Regions from separate parts of the Bacillus songklensis genome, predicted to be linked through region 1. Evidence: riboswitches for the same ligand, from Rfam matches in the RefSeq annotation. Region 1 holds a riboswitch; each other region holds the start of a gene.
What was found. A riboswitch is a leader RNA that binds a small molecule or an ion and turns the genes downstream of it on or off. The one in region 1 is predicted to bind lysine.
Positions count from the first base shown of each region.

Region 2: linked by a shared signal. The riboswitch ahead of ACFOU2_RS06325 (aspartate kinase) and the one ahead of ACFOU2_RS22720 (amino acid permease) in region 1 are both predicted to bind lysine.
Region 3: linked by a shared signal. The riboswitch ahead of ACFOU2_RS14290 (amino acid permease) and the one ahead of ACFOU2_RS22720 (amino acid permease) in region 1 are both predicted to bind lysine.

Region 1 is NZ_JBHRZT010000072.1:735,684-738,888, reverse strand. It holds gene ACFOU2_RS22725 (sporulation protein) at 70-1,020, shown strand; lysine riboswitch at 1,631-1,808, shown strand; gene ACFOU2_RS22720 (amino acid permease) at 1,941-3,205, shown strand, end outside.
Region 2 is NZ_JBHRZT010000020.1:651,119-654,323, forward strand. It holds gene dapA (4-hydroxy-tetrahydrodipicolinate synthase) at 1-632, opposite strand, end outside; gene ACFOU2_RS06325 (aspartate kinase) at 681-1,913, opposite strand; lysine riboswitch at 2,119-2,298, opposite strand; gene uvrC (excinuclease ABC subunit UvrC) at 2,370-3,205, opposite strand, start outside.
Region 3 is NZ_JBHRZT010000052.1:606,247-609,451, reverse strand. It holds gene ACFOU2_RS14300 (DMT family transporter) at 1-258, opposite strand, end outside; gene ACFOU2_RS14295 (hypothetical protein) at 791-997, shown strand; lysine riboswitch at 1,208-1,399, shown strand; gene ACFOU2_RS14290 (amino acid permease) at 1,508-2,971, shown strand.

The DNA of each region.
Region 1 (3,205 bases):
GAAACGTTAAGGCAATCTGTATCGTATACTTGAATGGAACCATTATGCTCGAATATTGGAGGAATAAGTATGTTTAAAAAATTTATGGCCAAAATGGGCGTCGGCTCTGCAAAAGTGGATTTAATGTTGTCAAAACCTGAATATGCAATGAACGAAATTGTACATGGTACGATTCGTGTTCAGGGCGGCAATGTGGAACAAGAAATGAACAGTATCGCTGTAGAATTATGGCTGCAAGTGATTTCGAAAAACGGGCAAACCTATACTCATAAAATTACGTCTATCCCGGTTGTATCACCTTTTATCATTCAAGCAAATGAAGTGAAAGATTTTCCGTTTACATACAAACTGCCTGAAGGCCTTCCCATTTCAGCGGGAAACGTATCCTACCATTTTAGAACACACCTTGATATCGCCGGCGGGGTAGACAGCAATGATCATGACGCCATTCGCATTTTAGCACCAGCGCCGTTTTATGCTTTATTGGAAGCATTCGCCCGTCTCGGCTTCCGTGAGAAGCATGGATCTGGTCATTTTGATGGCTTTAAACAAGAATTTGAGCTGTTCCCGACAGGCTTGCTGGCGGGACAAGTGCAGGAAGTCGAGTTTCAGGCGGCAGTTGAGCAAGACGGGCTTCGTATTTTACTAGAATTGGACGTACCTTCATTTGGGAGAGAAGTAGAATTAAAAAGGGAGATCTTCTTTTCACATGCTTTATTAGAGGATGTTGACAGGCTTGCTGAGCAATTAAGACATATTATGGAAGAAACGCTTCATCAAGCCCATTTGTATCAGTCACATCGAATGGAGTTTGAACATGGTCATCATGGCCACCATAAAAGCGGCTTAGGCGGAGCGATTGGTGGATTTGCGGCAGGTGTATTCGGAGGGATGCTGGCTGCTGAGATGATGGATGAAATGGTGGAGGGCGCAGAAGAGGCCTTTGGAGGCACAGAAGGGGAAGAGGAAGGCGGATTCCTTGATGGTCTTGATTTCTTCGGTGACGAGGAAGATGAATAAATCCGAAACAAGAAGAGCTGGAATCAAAAAACGCCCATGTCAAATTCTTTACGCATAAGCGGCCGCCAAGCTCCCTTTCGGGTTCTTGTCAACCGCTTATATGAGAACCTTTATAAGCTCATTCAAGATGCAAGAAAGGGAGGACCCTGAATAAGATAAAGCAGAATGACTTATGCTTTGGTTTTTTAAGCTACTTACAGTTTTTTTTTTGTCTTTACATCTTGAAGAGGCTGAAAAGGTGAAAATCTGACATGGCTGCTTTTTGCCATGTCGGATTTTCAATGTGGATTTATATAGATCGATTTAGAAAATTCGACCTGACCAAAGAACGGCCATGCCAAATTTTCTAGACCTAAGCGGCTGGCACCCCCCTTGCGGGGTTGGCGCCAACCGCTTAGGTGAACCCTTGAGGGCGAATTCAAGTTGTCTGGATCACCGATTGTGATGCCTCTTGATTGAATGAAGATGTGTCGAGTTATTAAGTGGAATATATATATAATGGAACTTTTGATTCTCTAATACTTTATCTTAGTAAAATATTTCTATTGACTTTTAGGTCTATCGAACGTATTCTAGTTATTGGATTCAATAAAAATTCCTCATCAGCTCAAGATGAGGTAGAGGTCGCGGTGTTTAAGAGTAGTTTGAAGGAGAGTCAGAGAACTCCGTGAGGTCAAATGAAAGGAACCATCGCCGAAGCGTCATAATTCTCTGATTATGTCGGCTGGGACTGTATCCGAACAGGTGCAGGACTGTCATAGTTTCAGCTATGATGTACTATCTTTTTGTCTGATGCGGTTTAGTGATTTCACATCGTCTGCAGGTGTGCTTTTTTTATGCTCATTTAACCATTAATGCGATGGCAATATAGATAGTTTGTAATTTTGAGCAAGAAGGAAAAGCGAGAGGAGAATCAAGTTGTGGGTAAAAATAATAAACTGGGCTTATGGATTTTAACGGCCCTTGTAGTAGGGAATATGGTTGGATCTGGAATTTTTATGCTGCCCCGTTCTTTATCTGAAGCTGCAAGTCCGGCCGGTGTGATGGGGGCATGGATTTTAACCGGATTTGGAGTCCTTATGACTGCGTTAGTATTTGGTAATTTGGCTATAAGAAAACCAGAGTTATCTGGTGGACCCCAAATATATGCGAAAGAATTGTTTAAACCCGGTTCAAAAGCATCTACATTATCCGGTTTTATGTCTTCATGGGGTTACTGGATTGGAAATTTAGCAGGTAACATTGCCATTATTACAACTTTTGCCGGATATTTATCTACATTTTTTCCGGCACTTACAAATCAGGCAGAGCTGTTTACAATTGGTTCCTTTACATTAAAAGTGGGAAATGCTTTGACATTCATCGTTTGCACCATTCTTTTATGGGGAACACATTTTATTATATTAAGAGGGTTAGAGAATGCAGGGAAATTAAACTTCCTGGCGACGGCTGCTAAAGTGCTAGGTTTCTTTTTATTTATTTTGGTAGGTTTATTCGCATTCCAAAAAGCAAACATGCTTCCATTTGTCGCACCTAGAGTAGATGATGCAGGCCATACAGCTGGTTTGCTCGGTCAGATTAACAATGCTGCAATCACAACGCTTTGGGCATTTATTGGTGTAGAATCGGCAGTTGTTTTTGCATCTAGAGCAAAAAAACAGATAGATGTAAAGCGTGCAACGATTCTTGGATTGTTTATTGCCATTGCCATTTATGTTGGGATCAGTACGCTGACGATGGGGATGTTAAGTCAAGAAGCACTTATTCATTCTGATAAACCGTTAATCGATGCCATCCAAACCGTGCTGGGGCCTATCGGAGGCAAAATTTTGGCAGCGGTAGGATTAGTGAGTTTATTCGGCTCTACAATCGGTTGGGTGATGTTAAGTTCTGAGGTTCCATATCAAGCTGCGAAGCAAGGTTTGTTCATTCCGGCTTTCTTAAAAGAAGATAAAAATGGGATTCCTAAATTTTCGCTAATCGTAACAAACAGCCTTGGACAGTTATTTATTTTTTCAACAATCTCAAATTCTATTTCTGCGGCATTTGATTTTGTTATTTACATTGCAACATTATCATATTTAGTCCCTTACTTCATTTCATCTCTATTTCAGTTAAAGTTAGTCATTACAGGTGAGACCTATAACGGCAGCAAAGGCAGAGCAACGGATGGAGTGATCGCCGT
Region 2 (3,205 bases), on a different contig from region 1:
ATATGAGAGGCCACCGATATAATTCCATTACCGCCAATCGCCAATACGGGCAATGTCAAAGCATCATCGCCGCTGTATAACGCAAAACCCTCATCTGTGTTAGCAATGATTTCAGTCATCGCATCAAGGTCACCGCTTGCTTCTTTAACGGCTACAACATTTGGAAGTTTAGATAGCTTTATAACCGTCTCGGCAGCAATATTTGTGACAGCACGCCCCGGAACGTTATAAAGCATGACAGGCAGGGATGTGCTTTCGGCAATCGTTTTAAAGTGTTGATAAAGTCCTTCCTGGTTTGGCTTATTATAGTATGGTGCCACCAGCATAATGGCATCCACACCGGTTTCTTCCGCTTTTTTTGTCAATTCGATGGAGGCATATGTGTTATTGCTTCCCGTACCCGCAATAACAGGTACTCGTCCGTCTACAACTTCTGCAACATGGCGAAATAAAGCTAATTTTTCTTCTGTTGATAAAGTAGGAGATTCACCGGTTGTTCCTGCAATCACCAATGAATCGGTGCCGTTTTCAATTAAATAATTGACAAGCTTGGTTGTTTTAGGAAAATCGATATTTCCTTTATGGTCAAAAGGTGTAACCATAGCAGTTGACACTTTTCCAAAATTAATCATATTTCCACTCCTTCATAACAATCCCCGTCTTTTGACGAGATGATCTTATTATTTTGCGCCTGCCATTTCTGCATCCAATTGGAAAGCTTGGTGAAGCACTTCTACTGCCCGCACCATCTCTGCTTGATTCACCACTGTTGAAATTTTAATCTCGGATGTGCTGACCATTTTCACTTCAACTTTTTCTCCTGCCAATACTTCAAACATGTCTGCGGCCACGCCTGGATTAGAAACCATTCCTGAACCGACAATCGATACTTTGGCTAACCCGCTTTCGTGCTCAATGCGTTCATACCCTAATGTGTCTGCATATTGTGAAAGTACATCTACTGTTTTCTGTAAATCGTCCGTCTTGACAGAGAATGAGATGGAAGGTTCACCGGATGATATGATGCTTTGAATAATAATGTCCACATTAATTTGATGCTTGGCCAATGTAGTAAAGATAGTGGGTAGTGTATGTAGTTGATCTTCCATTCCCACTACTGTCACGCGCGATACGTTATCTTCAAATGCAATCCCTCTTACAATTAAATTTTGCTCCATTGATGCTTCCTCCTCCACGATTGTTCCTCGCTCCAATTCCATGCTTGAACGCACTTCAAGCGAAACATGATAGTTTTTTGCAAGTTCAACAGCACGGGGATGCAAAACTCCCGCCCCTAGGTTCGCTAATTCTAACATCTCATCATAAGAAATAGATTGTAACTTTCTTGCTGTTTTGACATAACGGGGATCTGTCGTAAATACACCTGTTACATCTGTGTAAATATCGCATTTATCGGCTTGTAAAGCGGCGGCTAATGCCACAGCTGTTGTATCGGACCCTCCCCGTCCCAATGTGGTAATCTCTTTATCTGCTGTGATTCCCTGAAATCCTGCCACTACTACGATTCGACCTTCGTTCAACAAACCTTGGACACGCTCTGTTTGAATATGTTCGATTCTTGCATTACCGTGTATCGCTTCTGTCTGGATTCCTGCTTGCCAGCCTGTAAGGGATACGGCCTCATATCCTTTTTCCTTTAATGCCATACATAGCAAGGAAATCGTCATTTGCTCTCCTGTTGCCATCAGCATATCCATTTCTCTCTTGCTAGGACTCACGGATATCTGCTTTGCGAGGGAAACAAGTTCATCCGTTGTTTTTCCCATCGCCGAAACGACTACCACCACTTGATTTCCTTGCTGTATTTCCGCAATGACGCGATTGGCTACATTTTGAATGCGCTCAACAGAACCGACTGATGTACCGCCAAATTTTTGAACAATTAATGCCATACTGGACCATCCTTTACTATTCATTTTTCATATAGGCTTTTCAAATGATAGGTTTTCTCAAGGTAAAAAGTATTGGTTGAGACCAATTTTGAAAATAAAGCTGTTTTAGGAACCCGTTTACATCCTCTTTAAAAAACAAAAAAGCAATGAGATAGAAAACTATCCCATTGCTTAATATGAACAAATAGTAAAATTAAGTTCCGCAACGTGAGATAGCTCTCCAAGGTTTCATTTACCTTGACAGTCCTACATTTCTTCAATGCAAAACCAGCAAAAGCAGCAATGAGGCTGCCTTTGCTTCGGCGAATTTTCCTTTCCATCATGTTCACCGGAGCTCACTCTCCTCCCATGATTTACTCTTAAAATTCGCACCTCTATCTTCACTTCAACGTAATGAAGTGTTAAATCAATATGAAATTATTTACATCATAACAAACTTTTTGGGCTCTGACAACCCTAACTTTGCAATTTCTCAAAAATAGCTTCTGCCACATTTCTCGGAATATCGGCTTCTTGTATCTCTTCTATCGTAGCTTCTTTCAAACGTTTAACAGAGCCAAAATGTTTGAGCAGCGCTTTTTTTCGTTTTTCCCCCACGCCTGGAATGTTATCGAGGACAGACTGGAACGCAGATTTAGAACGAACTTGGCGATGGAACGTAATCGCAAATCGGTGCACCTCATCTTGAATGCGCTGCAACAAATAAAACTCCTGGCTGTTTCGCTCCAATGTGATAATTTCCGCTGGTTGTCCCATGATCAAATTAGAAGTACGGTGCTTCTCATCTTTCACAAGTCCTGCGGTCGGAATGAACAAGCCCAATTCATTTTCCAATACGTCCTCAACAGCAGCTAAATGTCCTTTCCCGCCGTCCACAATAATTAGATCCGGAAGAGGTAAATTGTCTTTTAGAACACGGCTGTATCTTCTTCGAACCACTTCGCGCATGGATTCATAATCATCCGGTCCCTCTACTGACCTAATTTTATATTTACGGTACTCCTTTTTGGCCGGTTTGCCATCGATGAACACAATCATGGCGGAGACCGGATCGGTTCCTTGAATATTGGAGTTATCAAATGCTTCAATACGCAGAGGAGCCGCAATACCAAGCTGTTCACCCAAGCTTTCTACCGCCTTAATCGTTCTTTCTTCATCCCGTTCAATCAAAAAGAATTTTTCTTGAAGAGCAATTTTAGCGTTTTTACATGCTAACTCTACTAGCTCTTTTTTCTTTCCGCGCTTCGGATGGTGAACATTGACCTCTAACAATTGCTCGACAAGCGAAGCGT
Region 3 (3,205 bases), on a different contig from region 1:
CAACGATAAAAAGAAATGATGCCCGACTACATTGAATAAGCCGACAAAGGTAATAAAACCCAATTCCTTTAATTGAAGCTTGCGGGAAGCCTTCATGATTTTTAACATGAGCAAAACCGATAATCCCGCAATTAAGATACGAAAAGAGGTCATCGTCAAAGGTGCGAAATGAGAGACCAATACCTTTGTCGCCGAAACGTTGAATCCCCAAAACAACATGATCATAACTAACGCACCATATACTTTATACTTTTGCATAACGCTGTCCCACCCTGTTAGATTTAACCAATGACTTTATTTTACTACATCATTTGTATTGAAATCTAGAATTACTAAGACCGAAGTATCTAAATCCACATAAATAATGTAGCATGGACAAAAGCGGTCCATGCTACATTATTTACGCATAAGGCTTCGCCCATTTCCCTTACGGGCCCTTGCCGAAGCCTTATATGAGAACCTTTTTCGCTTATTCAAGATGAAAAAACGGAAAAGCGCGAGATGTAGATAAACACATGAATTATTTCCCCGAAAATTGTCGTGTATTTATCAACCGCTTGTATGGGAACCTTAAATTGTCCCCAATTATAGTAAAATGATAATGAACGGGGGTCTTCGAGGGAGGTAACGATGTGGAAACTATAGATAAGGCTTATACAACAAAAGAGGTTAGCACGACGTTAGGAATTGGAGGCTCAGCGTTAAGAAAATGGTGTTTATCCCCTGAAAAGAACGGGTACCATTTCACCAGGAACGACCAAAATCACGGTTATCCCTTGAGAAGGACTTGGTGGTTTTGAAGCTTTTCCAAACGATGGTTCAGACGAATGACTTTTCAATAGAGAACGCCGGGATGGTGATTGCATCAAAGTTTAAAGAGAGTGCGTTCTCAAACGGGACGGGTAGCGTTCCTTCCCGAAAAGAAAGGATTCGTTCACACGTTCATATTGGCAAAAATAAAAAAGACCCTGACCGATACTTTGATCGATCAGGGTAAGACGCGGGTTTTCATATCCGCCCCCATCTTAAAAGGTTATACGAAATCGCAGGAGAATCATGTGATCTGTTATGATCATATAAAATTTATAAGATGGACTCCAATCGTTTGTCAGGTTTCTTAACATCCTTTTTATATATTGATATTTTCATTGGTTCGTTCTATAATGAACTCTGTGTCAAAAAATGAATAGCAAACCCTCATCCTAATCGATGAGGTAGAGGTCGCGATTTTTAATAGTAAAGTGAATGAGGTGCAGAGAACACCCATGAGGTCACTTGAAAGGAAAAATCGCCGAAGCTTGTTCTTTTTCTCTGAACGGACAGGCTGGGGCTGTTCCCGAACAGGGACAGAACTGTCACATTTGCCCTAACCGGGTCAATGTGAAGAGCTATCTTCATGGAAGGTTTGATGCAGTTTGAATAAAGAATGCCGTCGAAATCCTTTCGAGGCTTTTTTTATTGCTCTCGCTCCTTCCGATTATCATCAAGAAAAGGGGTTTTCTTATTTATGAGTCAACATGCCGGAACACAAGAAAAGCAACAACTGCACCGCGGCTTGCAGGCCCGTCATTTAACGATGATTTCCCTTGGCGGCGCCATTGGAACAGGCTTGTTTTTAGCGAGCGGAGCAGCAATCCATACAGCCGGTCCAGGCGGAGCGCTTCTTGCTTATACCATCATTGGAATTATGGTTTATTTTCTGATGACAAGTCTTGGTGAGATGGCAGCTTATATGCCGGAAGCCGGTTCTTTCAGTACGTATGCAACGAAGTTTGTAGACCCTGCATTCGGTTTTGCACTTGGCTGGAACTATTGGTATAACTGGGCGATCACGATTGCCGCAGAGTTGGTTGCCGGTGCCCTTATCATTAAATTCTGGTTTCCGGATAGCTCCTCTCTTCTTTGGAGCGCCTTGTTTTTAGTGATTATGTTTGGTTTAAACTATTTATCCGTCAAAGGTTTTGGTGAAGCGGAATATTGGTTTTCACTCATTAAAGTGGTAACCGTTATTGTCTTTTTAGTTACGGGTATTTTCATGATTTTCGGTATTTTCGCCGGTGAACCTACCGGATTTAAAAATTTTACCATTGCAGATGGTCCGTTCCACGGCGGATTCTTTACGATGCTGGGCATTTTCATGGCTGCCGGCTTCTCCTTCCAGGGAACGGAATTGCTTGGGGTCGCTGCCGGTGAGAGTGAAGACCCTGCCCGCAACGTTCCACGTTCTGTAAGACAAGTATTCTGGCGTATTTTATTATTCTACGTTTTAGCTATTTTTGTGATCGGAATGCTCATCCCATTTACAACAGAAACCCTGGCAAGTGATGATGTACGTGTAAGTCCATTTACCCTCATCTTTGAACGTGCCGGCTTTGCCTTTGCCGCTTCAGCAATCAATGCCGTTATTTTAACGGCTGTGTTATCGGCCGGTAACTCCGGTATGTACGCTTCAACGCGTATGCTTTGGAACCTTGCCAAAGAAGGAAAAGCACCAAAGTTTTTAGCGAAAGTCAATAAACGCGGGGTTCCTGTCAACGCCCTTATTGTTACTGCCCTGGTTGGCGTTTTGGCATTCTTTGCTTCTCTCTTTGGGGACGGTGCCGTTTATACATGGCTATTAAATGCATCCGGGATGTGCGGTTTTATTGCATGGTTAGGAATTGCCATCAGTCACTATCGTTTCCGCAGAGCTTTTGTGGCTCAAGGACATGACTTAAAGAAACTTCCGTACCGTGCCAAATGGTTCCCGTTCGGCCCTATTTTCGCTTTTGTTTTATGTACTTTCGTTATTTTAGGGCAAAATTATTCGGCTTTCCTTGGTGAACAAATTGATTGGTATAGTGTCGCGGTTTCTTATATTGGTTTGCCCTTATTTATTGTTGTATGGCTTGGATATAAGTTCACTAAGAAAACCAAAATGATTCCATTAGAACAATGCGATATTAGCGGAGTGAATACTCGAATAAAATAATACATGTAAGATAAATTTCGACAAGCTTGAAATAAATCGAGCTTTTTCACCAAAAACACCTATGAACCATTTCATGTGGTTTATAGGTGTTTTTTCATATAATGAAACTTCCATTTTTACCCTATCTTCTTTACTCTGTATTAAAATACATTCTTATACAATATCAAAAATTTCCTCAAAGCAGGACTTCCCCCTTCAAATAAGGGATTTATCTGTAATATAACAAGCTGTCGA